One region of the Flexivirga oryzae genome, then DNA from elsewhere that is predicted to be linked to it. Evidence: riboswitches for the same ligand, from Rfam matches in the RefSeq annotation. Region 1 holds a riboswitch; the other holds the start of a gene.
The links. A riboswitch is a leader RNA that binds a small molecule or an ion and turns the genes downstream of it on or off. The one in region 1 is predicted to bind ZMP and ZTP.
Positions count from the first base shown of each region.

Region 2: another riboswitch for ZMP and ZTP. It lies ahead of purH (bifunctional phosphoribosylaminoimidazolecarboxamide formyltransferase/IMP cyclohydrolase); the one in region 1 lies ahead of FHU39_RS22795 (bifunctional 5,10-methylenetetrahydrofolate dehydrogenase/5,10-methenyltetrahydrofolate cyclohydrolase).

Region 1 is NZ_JACHVQ010000006.1:64,057-71,674, reverse strand. Features, by position in the region: gene FHU39_RS22815 (ClpP family protease) at 1-432, shown strand, start outside; gene FHU39_RS22810 (helix-turn-helix domain-containing protein) at 438-806, opposite strand; gene FHU39_RS22805 (MFS transporter) at 887-2,113, opposite strand; gene FHU39_RS22800 (LacI family DNA-binding transcriptional regulator) at 2,189-3,265, shown strand; ZMP/ZTP riboswitch at 3,415-3,493, shown strand; gene FHU39_RS22795 (bifunctional 5,10-methylenetetrahydrofolate dehydrogenase/5,10-methenyltetrahydrofolate cyclohydrolase) at 3,513-4,361, shown strand; gene FHU39_RS22790 (HNH endonuclease signature motif containing protein) at 4,358-5,854, opposite strand; gene FHU39_RS22785 (VOC family protein) at 5,951-6,364, opposite strand; gene FHU39_RS22780 (class I SAM-dependent methyltransferase) at 6,442-7,170, shown strand; gene FHU39_RS22775 (error-prone DNA polymerase) at 7,183-7,618, opposite strand, start outside.
Region 2 is NZ_JACHVQ010000001.1:2,693,938-2,701,555, reverse strand. Features, by position in the region: gene FHU39_RS12720 (cell division protein PerM) at 1-992, shown strand, start outside; gene FHU39_RS12715 (endonuclease domain-containing protein) at 1,131-2,090, shown strand; gene purN (phosphoribosylglycinamide formyltransferase) at 2,160-2,822, shown strand; ZMP/ZTP riboswitch at 2,837-2,914, shown strand; gene purH (bifunctional phosphoribosylaminoimidazolecarboxamide formyltransferase/IMP cyclohydrolase) at 2,944-4,551, shown strand; gene FHU39_RS12700 (cyclic nucleotide-binding domain-containing protein) at 4,639-5,064, opposite strand; gene FHU39_RS12695 (adenylate/guanylate cyclase domain-containing protein) at 5,201-7,618, shown strand, end outside.

The sequences.
Region 1 (7,618 bases):
TCGACGGCGCCGGACCAGGAGATCAACCTGTACATCAACTCGCCGGGGGGATCGCTGACCGCGACCTTCGCGGTGTATGACGCGATGCAGTTCGTCCGCTCCCCGGTCGCGACGACGTGTGTCGGACAGGCGTGCTCGACGGCCGCGATCCTGCTGGCGGCCGGGAAGCCCGGCAAGCGCAGCGTGCTGCCGCACTCCCGGGTGTTGTTGCACCAGCCGTCCGGGAGCGGTCGGGGCGCCATACCCGACATCATCCTGGCGGCCGACGAGGTGATCCGGCTGCGGTCGGAAGCGGAGGAGGTGCTGGCCCGGCACACCGGCCGCACCGTCGAGGCGCTGCGCAAGGACACCGACCGGGACCGGATCTTCACGCCGCAGGCGGCGGTGGACTACGGGCTCGCGGACGAAGTGATGGCCTACCGCAGCCAGTGAGCGTCTCAGGCGGCCAGCGCCACCGGCCCGCGGATCGACGTCGCGGACCGGTGGGCCGTGCTGCGCAGCTCGAGGAGCTGCTCGGCCCGGGCCTGCTGCGCGGTGGCCCGGCGCAGTTCGCGGGTCGTGAGGTCGGTGATCTCGGCGACCGTGCTGTCGAGGGCGCCGGCAATGGCCGCCACGATCTCCGAGGACGGGTCCTTGCGGCCGCGCTCCACCTCGGAGAGGTATTGGGCGGAGATGCCGGCCCGGCGGGCGGTCGTGGTGATCGTGCGGTGCCTGCGGGTGCGCAGCAGGCGCAACTGGGCGCCGAGGACATCCCGCCAGAGCGGCTCGACCGTCGGAGTTTGCCGGAGTTGTCGCACTTCACCCATGGATCGACGCTAACCCCGGGGCGCGCGCGAACTCCATCCTTTCTGCTCTCGGCAGAAAGGATGGAGTGGTTGCCGGTCGATCAAGAGGTGGCGGATGTGCTGTCGGGCTCGCGGACGACCGGGACGAGGGCGAGCGCGACCGTCGCGGCGGCACCCACGGCGAGCATGGCGTGCAGCACGCCGACGTGTTCGCCCAGCAGGCCGAGCAGGGGCGGGCCGGCGAGGAAGGCGGTGTAGGCGATGGTGCTGATCACCGAGATGCGCGCGTTCGCGCGGGCCGGGTCGTCGGCGGCCGCGCTCATGCCCACCGGGAAGCCGAGCGACACTCCGACACCCCAGACCAGGATGCCGGCATACGCGAGGGCGGTCGGACCGAACACGACGACGAGACAGCCGAGGATGGCGAGCGCGAAGCAGACGCGCAGCACCGGGACCCGGCCGAACCGGTCGAGCAGGCGGGTGCCGATGAGACGCCCTGCCGTCATACAGGCGAGGAACGTGGCGAACGCGAGCACTCCCGCCCACTTGGGTACGTGATGACCCTCGACGAAGGCGATGGACATCCAGTCGTTGGCCGTGCCCTCGGTGAACGCGGCCACCAGGGTGACGACGCCGATGAGCAGGACCCGTGGGTCGCGCCAGACGCTGAGATGCGAAACCTGTTTGCCAGAGGGGGATTCGGTCGCCTTGTCGGCGAGTCGGGGCAACGTGCTGAAGGCGCGGGACGCCCACATCCCGGCAGCTGCGATCAGACACATGACAAGTCCCACGTGCAGCCACACCGGGACCCGGGCCGCGGTGGCGCCCGCGCCGATGAGCGCGGCGAGCACGGTGCCGCCGCTGAACATCGCGTGGTAGCGCGGCATGATCGAGCGCCGCAGGTGGCGCTCGGTGATCGCTCCCTCGAGGTTCATCGCGACGTCCCAGAGCCCGATGCCCCAGCCGGTGACCGCCATGCACGGCACGGCCAGCCACAGCAGGTGGGCCGAGACCGCGGCCGCGGTGCCGATGTAGGACATCGTCGTGACCAGCAGTGCGAGGCGTACGGCGACCCGGGAGCCGAGCCGGCCGGTGACCCAGCCGGACATCGGCAGGCCGATGACGCTGCCGATCGATCCGGCGATGAGGAAGAGTCCGAGACCGGCCGCGGAGAGTGCGAGCAGGGACTTCACGTCCGGCAGCCGCGATGCGAAGGTCGCGAATGCCGCACCGTTGAGTGCGAACATGACGGTGACGGCGAGCGAGGACCTGCGGATGTCCGCGATCGCCGGTCGGGTGGCGACGGGTGCTGCCCCCCGCTCGGTCATGGTCATGACGTTCCTTCTCGCTCTGTCGGCGTCGTCGAATCGATTCGATCGAATCGATTCGATAGTCTGCTCCTCATGTCCGTTGGAGGTCAAGCCGGAGGCGCGTCACGGGTGACGCTCCGCGACGTCGCCGAACTGGCCGGTGTCGCGATCTCGACGGCGTCGTTGGTGTTCAGCGGCAACAAGCCCGTTGCCGCCGACACGGCCGCACGTGTGCGCGCTGCCGCCGTACAGCTCGGGTACGGCGGGCCGGACCCGATGGCGTCTTCTCTGCGGCAGGGGCGCAGCGGTGTCATCGCGGCGGTCGTCGAGCGCCGCATCCTGCACGCCTTCCGCGACCCGTATGTCGTGTCCGTGCTGGACGGCCTCTCGCAGGTGGTCGGGGAGATGGGCTGCGGCCTGCTGCTGCTGCCGGACTCCGCCGAGGGCAGCGGTGACAGCGGTCCGCAGGTCTCCCGGGTCGCGGCGGACGCCGCGGTCTTCATGCTGTGTGGCGACGAGAACAACGAGTTGGCAGCGCAGTTCGCGGCTCGCGGCACCCCGATCGTCGGCACCGGCGCACCGCGTGGGGAGGGCATCGTGCAGGTCACGGCCGACGAGCGCGCCGCGTCGCGGGAGGTGGCGCAGTTGCTCCACGGTCTGGGGCACCGGCGGGTCGGTCACGTGATGATGCCGCTGAAGTGGGGGAACGGCACCGGCCCTCGCACCATCGCCCAGGTCCGGCAGAGCCACTTCCCGGACACCCGGGACCGGGCGTTCGGGGTACGTGACGTCTTCGCCTCGGCCGCGCTGATCGAGGCGCAGGAGCCGGACTTCGACGCCGGGTATGCCGCGGCCGGGCTGTTGCTGGACGCGCCGTCGCGGCCCACCGCGATCGTCGCGCAGAGCGACCTGCTCGCGGCGGGCGTCGTGCAGGCCGCGGTCGACCGGGGGCTGCGGGTGCCCGACGACCTGTCGGTGACCGGCTGGGACGGAGTGGCGTTGCCGTGGTTCTCCCGAACGCTCACCACCGTCGACCAGCACCCGCTCGACAAGGGCCGCACCGTGGGGGAGACCGTGCGTGCGCTGCTGGCCGGCGATCCGGTCAGCGATGTGGTCGTGCCGGTGACGTTGCGGGTCGGCGACACTACCGGTCCCGCGCCGGCCGCGTGAGCGGATCGGGCGCCCGGCTCGCGGCTGACGCTCGAAACGGCGGCTGACGGCGCAATATCGGGGTCAACCGCCGGTTTCGCCGTCAACGGTGGGCTGGACCGTCAACGGTGGGCTGGACCGTCAACCGGCGCGTCGGCGGTTCGCTACCCTGGTGGCAACACGACTGGCGACGGGTGGGTCACCACCGGGGAGTGTGAGTTCGTCGTATCGCCCGCCTGGGTACGACTCCTATCCGAGGAGTCGACTGATGGCCACTACCGCACAGATCCTGGACGGCGCTGCCGTGTCCCGGAAGATCTTCGGTGAGGTCGCCGAACGAGCCGCGAATTTCGCTGCAGCGCAGGGACGTCCGGCCTGCCTCGCCACGGTGCTGATCGGCGACGACCCCGCGTCGCACACGTACGTGCGGATGAAGCAACGGCGTGCCGGGCAGCTCGGGCTGGAGTCCCGCCGCGTGCAGTTACCTGCCGAGACGACCACCGCGGAGGCTGTCGCCGCGGTGCGCGCGTTGTCCGAGGACGACACGGTCGACGGCATTCTCGTGCAGCACCCGGCGCCCGCTCAGGTCGACGAGATCGCGGTCTTCGAGGCGATCGCTCCCGGCAAGGACGTCGACGGCGTGACGATGGCCAGCTTCGCGGCAATGGGGCTGTCCGCCGAGGGGTTCCACTCCTGCACACCGGAGGGCATTGTTCGGCTGCTCGACGCCTACCAGCTACCGATCGCCGGCAAACGCGTGTGCGTCGTCGGCCGCAGCGCGATCCTCGGCAAGCCGGTCGGACTGCTGTTGCTCGCGCGGGACGCCACCGTCACGTTCTGTCACTCGCGGACGGTCGACCTCGGCGCGCACGTCGCCGAGGCGGACATCGTGGTGGCTGCGGTCGGGCGCCCCGAGCTCATTCGCGGCGCGTGGATCAAGCCGGGCGCGGTCGTGATGGACGCCGGGTACAACCCGGGAAACGTTGGTGACGTGGAGTTCTCGGCTGCGGCGTCGCGGGCGTCATACATCACGCCGGTACCCGGCGGAGTGGGCCCGATGACGATCGCGGTGTTGATGGAGCAGACCGTGACTGCGGCGGAACGGCGGGTGTCCTAGGGCGGCGAGGAGTCCGGATGTTGTTCTGGCGTCGGACCCTCTGGCTGCCGGTGCGGGTCGAATCGGACGAGAGACAGTTGTAGCTTCTCGTTCGTCGGTCCGGCGTAGGGGCTGACTGGCGCAGGTGTTGGAGTGTGGGCACGGAAGTCGGGTCGTAGTTTCGTCCCGTCGCGTGCCGTGAAGGTGACACCGCCTGGCCTTGTCGGGTCGCCGACCATGACGAAGGTGCCTCGGTGATGCTCGTCGTGGTGGTAGGGGCAGAGCATGATCATCCGGTCGGCATCGGTCGAGCCACCGTCGATCCAGTGATCGAGGTGGTGAGCCTCGAGGTGGTGCATCGCGAGGCAGCCTGGATGCCGACAGCCACGATCGCGGTCCTCCAGCAGTCGTCGGGTCCGAGCCGGCACGATCCGTTGCGCGCGGCCGACGCTGACCGGTTTGCCCTCGGCCTCCCAGATCGGCTGGATGACCCCGTCGCACAGGACGCGAGCCCGCAGCGACGGTGGCAGGGCACAGGACTTGTTGATCCAGGTGTTGCCCAGGGTGTCCAGGTGCAGATAGACGCGGTAGCGGCTGGCGCGAGAGTGTCCGAGCGGGGCACCGGCATCGAGGGAGCGTTGCGCCATCAGGCCGAACGCCTCACCGAACGTCGCGCCCTTGCGTGACGTGGCCGGGTCGGTCGGGTTCTTGCCGCACGCGGTGGTGCCGGGGTCGGTCTTGTGGTTCGTGGCCCGGTCGGTGGGTGTGGCCAGGTGGAAGAGGGTGTCCTTGGCCTCCAGCAGCGCCTGCTCGACGAGCGCCCCGATGTCGGCGGGCGCGTCGTAGGTGAGGTGGAATCGGCCCGCGGTGTAATGCATGTCGAGGCGTGGCGGCGCAGTTGTCGGGTCGAACTGGTCCGGCGCGCGGTCTGCGGCCGCGTCGGAGGCGGCGGCCACTTGCTCCTCGTCGTCGGCGGCCTCGCCCGGCAGCACCACACTGTCCTGGTCCGTGGTGCCGTCCGTCGTCTCAGCGGAGGACGAATCGGGCCCCTCGGTGTGGAACTCATAGCGGCACAACGCCCTTCGTAGCTGCGTGACTGTCGTGTATGACGCGAACTCGGCGACGTCGGCGTCGTAGGCCGCTGGGGTGTACTTGGCGATGACGGCAGCCAGGCCGAGAGTGAGCCGGCCGGCGTCGAGCAGCCGGCGCATGCTGGGCAGGTCGGCGCAGCGCTCGGCGATGCGGACGATGTCGTGCGCGGAGGACCAGGTGAGCCCGGCATACGCCGTCAGCCATTGCTCCGGTGACCGGAACCCGGCGCCGCACCACAGGTCTTCGGCCAGCACGCGTCGCATGAGGGTGACCAGCTGGGTGTGCCCGTCGTTGAGTTGTGCACTGATGAGCGCGAGCTCCTCGCGGGCGGCGTTCATCGCGACGTTGGCAGGCGAATCAGCCTGTGGCAGGGCGGGATCCGCTCCTGTGCCAGGTGTCGTTCGCTGTGCCATCTCGATCATGTGTCCAGTAGAACATCGACCACTGACAGCCCCGGCTGGGTGCGAGGGCGTGACGCTGAGTGAATGCCTGCCGAGATCGGCCGCCGCGCAGCTGCTCTAAGCGTTCCTCGGCAGGTCGTACGCGACCGTGTGGCGCGGCTCGTAGATCTGGATGTCGTTGGTGCCGGGTACCTCGACGTCGGCGGCGATGCCGTAACCGCGGTCCTCGGGCTCACCGCGGAAACGCGCGCCGCGAGCGGTCAGCTCCGCGACCGTTGCGGCGATGTCGTCGCAGACCAGGCTGATCTCGTGCCGGGGCGTGCCGCGGCCGTCGCTCGGCATCAGCGGATGGACGCCGAGCTCGCTCGGCCCGGTGCCGAAGATGAGCCAGCTCGCAGCATCGCCGGGGTCATTGCCCGGCTCGCTGGATGCCGCATCGCTGACGAACGGCCACTGCAGCACGTCGCGGAAGAATGCCCGCGTGGCAGGCGGATCCGACGAATAGATGAGTGTGTGGATCGCGGTAAGCATGTTCGCAGGCTAGTCCGGCCAGGCGTGCGTCGTGGAAATCGCGTGCGGTGATGATGCGGGCGCCATACGGTCGTGGCATGCGTGCACCCGATGCTGTCTTCGCCGATCCTCGCCTGGCCGTCCTGTATGACGCCTTCGACGACGACCGTAGCGACCTGGAGGTCTACGCGGCGATCGTCGAGGAGCTGGACGCCCATCGTGTCGTCGACGTCGGCTGCGGAACCGGCTGTCTCGCAGTGCTTCTCGCGGAACGTGGTCTCGAGGTGGTCGGTGTGGACCCGGCGGTTGCGTCCCTCGGCGTGGCGCGGTCGAAGCCGTACTCCGACGGTGTCACGTGGGTCGAGGGCGACGCGACGGCGCTTGCCGGGCGGGTGAGCGGTGCGGATCTCGCCATGATGACCGGCAACGTCGCGCAGGTCTTCGTGGACGACGCGGACTGGGTGCTGACGTTGGGCGCCATACGTGGGGTGTTGGCCGGTGGCGGGTGGTTCGTCTTCGAGACACGACGACCCGAGGTGCGTGACTGGGAGACGTGGGAGGTGCCGGAGACCGCGAGGATCCATCCCGATGGCAAGCGCTCCGTCGTCAGCCGCACCGTGACCGAGGTGGCGCTGCCGCTCGTGACGTTCGAATCCGTGACGGTGATGGACGGAGACGTGATCGAATCCGCGTCGACACTGCGTTTTCGCGAGTATGACGAACTCGTGCACGACCTCGACACGCACGGCTTCGACGTCGTCGAGGTCCGGGATGCACCGGACCGGCCGGGCAAGGAATGGGTCTTCCTGGCACGGGTCCGCGGTTGAGATCATCTGTCGTCACTGGAAGTCGCGGGACTTGGTGCGCACGTGGATCGTGAGGTGCTCCAGGCGGTCCGCGAGCAGGTTGGTGACGCCGTCCTCGGAGCGCTCCAGGATCCCGCGCACCACCATGGCCGGCGAGGCGCGCGCGATGCGGCGATAACGGTGCCAAACACCGCGCGAAACAATGACATTCAGGATCCCGGACTCGTCCTCGACGTTGACGAAGGTGATCCCACCCGCCGTCGCCGGCCGTTGCCGGTGGGTGATCACGCCGCCGACCTCCACCCGGCGCCCGGTCTGGAACCCTTTCAGCTGCTCGATCGGCAGGACGCCACGTGCGTCCAGATCGGCACGGACGTGCCGGATCGGGTGGTCGCCGGGGCTGATCCCGGTCGCCTGCAGGTCGTGCATCAGCAGCTCGCCGATGGACAGCTCCGGCAACAGCGGCGGC
Region 2 (7,618 bases), on a different contig from region 1:
CGCACCGCGGCCACGTCGCGGTCGCCGCAGGTGCGTCGCACTCGGTCACCTTTGCGCCGCTGGTGCTCACCGCGCTCGCTGTGGTGTTCGCCCGGATGGCGGCCAAGGCGATGCTCACCCACCTGTCCGGGCGATCCGGTGCGTGGTGGGAGGGGCCCTCGTCATACATCCTGGGGTATGTCGTGGCGGGCCTGGTCATCACCGGCCTCGCGTTGAGCGGCCCGGCCCACCCCAACCTGGTGACGGTGCTGCCCGGCGCGATCGTGGTCGGCGCCGCGGGCTGTGCGTGGGCGCTGCTGCGCAGTGACGAACCGGTCGCCGAACAGGCCAAGACGTTCGTCGATGACCATCTTTCGCTGTCGACGCGCCGCGCGTTGCGCCCCGCCACGCAGGGCGTGCTCGGCTATCTGGGGATCGGCGCCGTGATCGTGCTCGTGCTGGCGGTGACACACGCTTCGCAGGTCGGGGAGCTCAACGGGCAGCTCCAGCCGGGCATCCTCGGCGGGGTCGTGCTGTGGGTCGGCCAACTGGCGGCGTTGCCCAACCTCGCGCTCTGGGCGGGCGGCTGGGCCACCGGCGCCTCGGTGCAACTGGGCGCGGTCAGCGTCGGCAGCACCTCGGTCCACGGCGGCGTGCTGCCGATGATCCCCGTGCTGGGTGCGGTGCCGGGCGCCGGACCGCTGCCCACCGGCACCAACCTCGCGCCGCTGCTGCCGGTGCTGCTGGGCTGTTTCGTGGGCCATCGCGCACTGAGCAACCTGACGACCTACGCATCGCTGAAGACGAAGGTCGTGACCGCGGCCCAGGCCGCCGGACTCACCGCGCTGATCGTGCTGGTGCTGAGCTGGCTGTCGACCGCCGGCGTCAGCGGTGGCTCGCTGGACTACATCGGCCCGTCGTTGCTGATCGTGCCGTTGCTGGTGGTGGAACTGCTGCTCGGCGCGCTCGTCGCGACGCTGTTCCTGCACTGGAAGCGGGCGCTGCGCCGCTGACGGGACGCCGGGGGTCCGCGCGGCCCCGGTTATGCACATCGCGCGGTATGGCGCGCGTTCTGTCCATCGCGAGCGACGCGTAGCGCGTTATCCACAGCACGAAAGCGCCGATCCGGTGGATCGGCCAGCATCGTGCCCATGACGCAGCGACGATCGACGGCACATGTCGTGGTCGGAATGCCGCTGCGGTATGGCGCAGACCGGCGCATCACGGCGGCCGAGCTGGCCGCGGAGCACGGTGGCGTCGTGCACCGGGTTGCCCTGGCGCACCACGGCATCGGGCGGGACGCCATACGCAATGAGGTCGCCGCCGGCCGGTGGTTCAAGGTGGGCCGGCACACGGTGGCGATCGGTTCACCGGACCTCGGTCAGCCGGCGTCATGGTGGCGCGCCTTGTGGGAGAGCGGATCGGGTGCTCGTCTCGATGGGGCGGCTGCGCTCGTCGCGCACGGCTTGCGCGGCTTCACCGTGCGCACCATCGACGTCTCGCTGCCGGCCAGGAACCGGTATCACCGCGTCGACGGTGTCACGTTGCACACGGTGCGAGAGCCGGATCCGGCGTTGGGGGCAGGGATCCCCAGGGTTGTGGTGGAGGTGGCGACGATCCACGCCGCGCAGTGGGCGGTGAGTGATCGGCAGGCGGCGCTGCTCATCTGCCTGCCGATGCAGCAGCGGATGACGACCGCGGCACGGCTCGCGCTGGCCTGGCGGGGAGTGACGCGGTCGCCACGCCGGGCGTTCCTGGCTGCGGTCATCGCCGATGTCACCGACGGTGCACACTCCCTCGGCGAGCTCGACTTCGCCCGGATGGCCCGCGGTGCCGGGCTGCCCGAACCCACTCGGCAGGCGGTGTGCACAGGGCCGAACGGCCGCGTCTATCTCGACGTCCGGTGGGACGACGTCGGCCTGGTGGTCGAGATCGACGGCGGTCATCACACGCTCGCACTCAACCCCGTCGACGATGCGCTGCGGCAGAACGAGCGGGTCGTCGCGGGTGAGCGGGTGTTGCGGATACCGGTGATCGGCCTGCGGCTGGCGCCACAGGAATTCCTGCTGCAGGTCCGCCGGATGTACGACACGCTCCGGTCACGGCGTTAGACGCATCGCGCGGCATGGCGCGCGATGTGCATAACCGGGGTTCGGGGTGACTGCGCTACTCTGCGGCCCGTGGTCGACTCTCAGCCGGTGCCCGTGGTCGTGCTCGTCTCCGGATCGGGGACCCTGCTCCAGGCGTTGCTCGACGCCGCGCAGGATCCGGCGTACGGCGTGCGCATCGCTGCGGTCGGCGCCGACCGGCCGAACATCGAAGGCCTTGCCCGGGCGGAGCGTGCCGGTGTGCCGACCTTCGTCTGCCGCGTCAAGGACTACGACGACCGCGCAGCCTGGGACGCCGCGCTGACCGAGCAGGTGGCGGCATACGAGCCCGCGCTGGTGGTGTCGGCGGGTTTCCTGAAGATCGTGGGGGAGCGGTTCCTGGCCGAGTTCGGCGGGCGCTACCTCAACAGTCACAACGCGCTGCTGCCGAGCTTTCCCGGCATACACGGCCCGCGCGATGCGCTGGAGTATGGCGTGAAGCTCGCCGGCGCAACGCTTTTCGTGGTCGACGCGGGTGTCGACACCGGCGCGATCGTCGCGCAGTGCGCGGTGCCGGTCGAGGACGACGACACGGTCGAGTCGCTGACCGAGCGCATCAAGGCCGTCGAACGTCCGCAACTGGTCGACTACGTCGGCCGGATGGCGCGTGACGGCTTCTCGGTGGACGGCCGCCGCGTGCGGATCGCGCATCCTGCGGGTCGAGTGCCCGGGGGAGCGCAGCGGGGGAGGGTGTAGCGAGACCAGCTATCCTGATCCCACACGACTGGCGCAGGTGGGGTAACCACCAGGGAGTGGAGTCGCGTGCATCGCCCGCCTGGGTGCGCGCATCGATTCGACCACCCTCGCGAGGAGAGTCATGTCCGAGCCGCAAGACCGCCGCCCCATCCAGCGCGCACTCATCTCCGTCTACGACAAGACCGGTCTGGAAGACCTGGCCCGTGGTCTGCACGAGGCCGGCGTCGAACTCGTCTCCACCGGTGGCTCCGCCGCCCTGATCGACGGCCTCGGCATCCCGGTGACCAAGGTCGAGGACCTGACCGGTTTCCCCGAGTGCCTCGACGGCCGCGTCAAGACCCTGCACCCGAAGGTGCACGCCGGCATCCTCGCGGACACGCGCGTCCCGAAGCACCTCTCGCAGCTCGACGACCTGGGTGTTGCACCGTTCGAGCTGGTCGTGTCCAACCTCTACCCGTTCCGCGCGACCGTCGCCTCCGGGGCCACCCCGGACGAGTGCATCGAGCAGATCGACATCGGTGGGCCGTCGATGGTGCGCGCGGCGGCCAAGAACCACCCGAGCGTCGCGATCGTCACCTCTCCCGACAGCTACGCTGCCACGCTCGAGGCGGTCGCCGCCGGAGGCTTCACCCTGGAGGAGCGGAAGCTGCTGGCAGCCAAGGCTTTCCAGCACACCGCCGACTACGACAACACGGTCGCCAACTGGCTGAGCAACGTGTATGTCGACACCAGCGACGGCACCGGCTTCCCGAACTGGTCGGGTGCGACCTTCGACAAGGCGCAGGACCTCCGGTACGGCGAGAACCCGCACCAGGGCGCCGCGCTCTACCGGCACTGGCGCCCGGGCATCGCGTCGGCCGAGCAACTCTTCGGCAAGGCAATGTCGTACAACAACTACGTGGATGCCGACGCGGCCGTGCGGGCGGCATACGACCACGGCGACCAGCCGACCGTCGCGGTCATCAAGCACGCGAATCCCTGTGGCATCGCAGTGGGTTCGGACATCGCGGACGCGCACCGCAAGGCGCACGCGTGCGACCCGATGTCGGCCTTCGGCGGCGTGATCGCCACCAACCGCCCGGTGACGGTCGAGATGGCCGAGACCGTCAAGGACATCTTCACCGAGGTCGTGGTCGCCCCCGACTTCGAGCCCGGCGTCGTCGACATCCTGAGCAAGCGCAAGGCGATCCGGCTGCTGAAGCTGTCGTCGCAGGACGCGCAGCAGCGTGACCCGGTCGAGATCCGCTCGATCAGCGGCGGCATGCTGATGCAGCGCATCGACAAGGTGGATGCCGTGGTCACGGACGAGGACGGCAACGTCACCGGCGGCGACGACGCAGCCAACTGGCGTCTGGTGTCGGGGGAGGCGGCGGACGACGCGACGCTGGCGGACCTGCAGTTCGCCTGGCGGGCGATCCGCGCCGTGAAATCCAACGCGATCCTGCTGGCCTCCGGCGGTGCGTCCGTCGGTGTCGGGATGGGTCAGGTCAACCGTGTCGACTCCTGCCACCTCGCGGTCGACCGGGCCGGTGAGGAGCGGGCGCGCGGCGCGGTCGCAGCGTCCGACGCGTTCTTCCCGTTCGCCGACGGGCTGCAGGTGCTGATCGATGCAGGCGTGAAAGCCGTTGTCGCGCCGGGTGGTTCGCTGCGTGATCAGCAGGTGATCGACGCCGCGAAGGACGCCGGCATCACGATGTACTTCACTGGCACCCGGCACTTCGCGCATTGAATGAACGGGCGGGAGCAAGCTCCCGCCCGTTCATTCAATGTCACTGAGTCTTTTCGCGCCGCTCCTCGTCGGGCGTCCCTCGCGAGCTCAGTTGTGCGCGGCCGCCTCGACCTTGCGCAGCCGCGCGACCAGCGTCTTGAGCAGGGCGGTGGCGATCTCCGCGTCGCCGCGGACCAGCGGCATGAACGCCATCGGTGACAGTGCGAACGTCTCGACACCTTCCGGACCGGCGGTGATGGTGGCCGAGCGGGGTGCGCCGTCGATCATCGACAACTCGCCGACGTAGTCGCCGACACCGATCTGGCCGCGCTGCTCGCCTCCGACGATGACGTCGGCCGAGCCGGACAGCACCACCCGCAGTCCGCTCTCCTTCGCGCCCTCGGTGATGACGTTGGAGCCGGGTCCGCTGCGGAAGGTCGAGCCGCTCTCGGCGATCTGCGAGATGGCGGCCGGGCTCAGACCCGCGAACAGGTCGATGCCCGCGAGGATCTGCTTCAGCTGCGCGCTTGCCATGGAGGAACCCCTTCAGAAATGACACCAGTCCGGTAACTGAGCCAACCTAGCAGCGCAGCGCCGCCGTCGCCGCCGGAAATCACCGCACCGTCACCTTTCCGGTACCTGTCGGCCGCTGACGGTAGATTCGCCTCCCGTGACGACATGCGCTCGATGTGGGGCCGAGCTGGCGGAGGGGGTGCGCTTCTGTTCGTCCTGCGGCGCTGCCGTGGCCCAGGGCGGTCTGCAGGCGCCGGTGCGCAAGCACGTGGTGATCCTGTTCTGCGACATCGTCGGCTCGACGTCGCTCGGCGAAGGCGCTGACCCGGAGGCGTTGCGCGAGCGTCTCGCACGCTACTTCGACGCCGTTTCCAAGGTCATCTGGGAGCACGGCGGCACGGTCGAGAAGTTCATCGGCGACGCCGTGATGGCGGTCTTCGGGGTGCCCGACACGCGTGAGGACGACGCCGTCCGTGCGGTGCGTGCCGCGGGCGGCATACATCAGGCGGTTGCGCAGCTGTCCGGTCTGCACGTCCGGATCGGCGTCAACTCCGGCGAGGTCTTCGTCACCCACCAGCCGGACGGGCAGTTCTCCGTCACCGGAGACGCCGTCAACACCGCCCAGCGGCTGGAGGCCGCGGCCGGCACGGACGAGACGTATGTCGGTGACACCGTCGCCGAGCTGGTCCGCGACACGATCGTGCTCGACGACGTCGGCGCGATCCTGCACAAGGGCAAAACGGTGCCGCAGCAGGTGTTCCGGGTCGCCGCCGACCAGGACCGGGCGCGTGAGGTGCGCGAGCCCGCTTTCGTCGGCCGGTCAGCCGAGTTGGCCGACCTCACGGCGCTGCTCGAGCGAGCCGCGGCGCGCAGGGAGGGCTGGTTGCTGACGTATGTCGGCGACGCCGGCATCGGCAAATCCCGGCTGATCCGTCAGTTCGCCGCGGGCAGCGACGGCGGGCTTCGCGTCGTCGTGGGTGCCGCCGACGCGATGAGCACTGCTGCCTTCGCACCGTTGGCGAGCTGGCTGCACAACCTCGACGGTGAGTGGGAGTCGTATGCCGAGCAGCTGCTCGGCGACGCCGCGGCACCGGTGCTGCAGCGACTGCGCTCCGCGGTGGGTCTGTCCGATGTCCAGACCTCGGTGGAGGACGTCGTCTGGGCGGCGCACACGCTGCTCGGCGCGCTGTGCGAGACGTCACCGGTGGCGTCGGTGTGGGACGACCTGCACTGGGCGACCGACGCCCAGCTCGACTTCGTCGCCCAGCTGGCCGCCGCCTGCCGCAATCTGCCGGTGCTCACGATCTGTCTGGCGCGCCCGGAGCTCTTTGACCTCAAGCCCGGCTGGGGCGGCGGACGCAAGTCCCGTGTCGAGGACGTCGTGCCACTCGACGACGAGGACGTGCTGGCCATCGCGGCCGAACGGATCGCGTTGCAGGACGGCGACATCGACATCGTCGCGGAAGATCTCGTCACCCGGGCGGACGGCAATCCGCAGGTCGCGCAGCTGCTCGCGCAGTCGGCCGCGGCGGGCGAGGCCCTGCCCGCCTCGGTCACCCAGCTCTACGAAGCGGCGCTCGATCGGCTCGCGACCGACGAGCGGTCGCTCGTGGAGGCCGGTGCCGTCTTCGGACGGCGGTTCCCGCTGGCCCCGGTCGGAGCGATCGCGGACCTTGCTGATGCGGCGGCCGTCGTCGACCGGTTGCGTGCTCGCAACGTGCTCGAAGTGGCCGGTGAGGACTACCGCTTCTCGCAGGCCGTCTTCATGCAGACCGCCTACCGCACGATGCCGAAACGCACTCGGATCACTCGGCATTCAGCACTCGCCGAATGGATCGCGCAGCACCGCGAGGAGGTAGCCGCCGACACTGCCGCACTCGTCGCGTCGCACCGGGTGCGGGCCTTCGAATTGTTGCGGGAGATCGATGGTCCCGCGGCCGAGCTGCAGGTCCTGCAGGAAGAGGCCGCCGACGCGGCGATGGAGCAGCTGGTGTCCGTGCAACTTCGTGGGGACCCCTCGCTGCCGGAGGCCATCGACACGGCCCTGGCGACCCTGCCGCGCGGCGACGAACGGCACCTGGAGGTCGCCTACGCTGCGATCCTGGCGCGCAACAGCGGCGCGTTGGCCGAACGCTGGCGCTCCTGGCTGGACCAACTCGACATCGCCATGGCGCAGGACGCGACCTGGCAAGTGGTCCGCATGGCCCCACGGCACCTCATCGAGATGCGCACCGGGGGGCTCACCTTCACGCAGGCCCGCGATGACGCGTCCGGCATGATCGACCGGCTGACCGCCATGGGCCGCGTCGATTCGTTCGCGACCGAACTCGCGGCGGTCTGTCTCGGGCAGGCCGATGCGGATCTGGGCAACCTGCAGGCGTGCCATGACCTGTGCGTCGAGCGCACCCGCGCAGCCGCCGACGCCGGACGGCAGGTACCGCAGCGGGTCTGGCTCAACTTCGACCTGCAGATCTCCTACAGCGGCACCACCCCACTGGCGACGGTGGTCGCGGACGCACAACGGTTGCAAGTGGTTGTCTCCGGCCAGCGTGGACTGTGGGGTACGACGACCGCC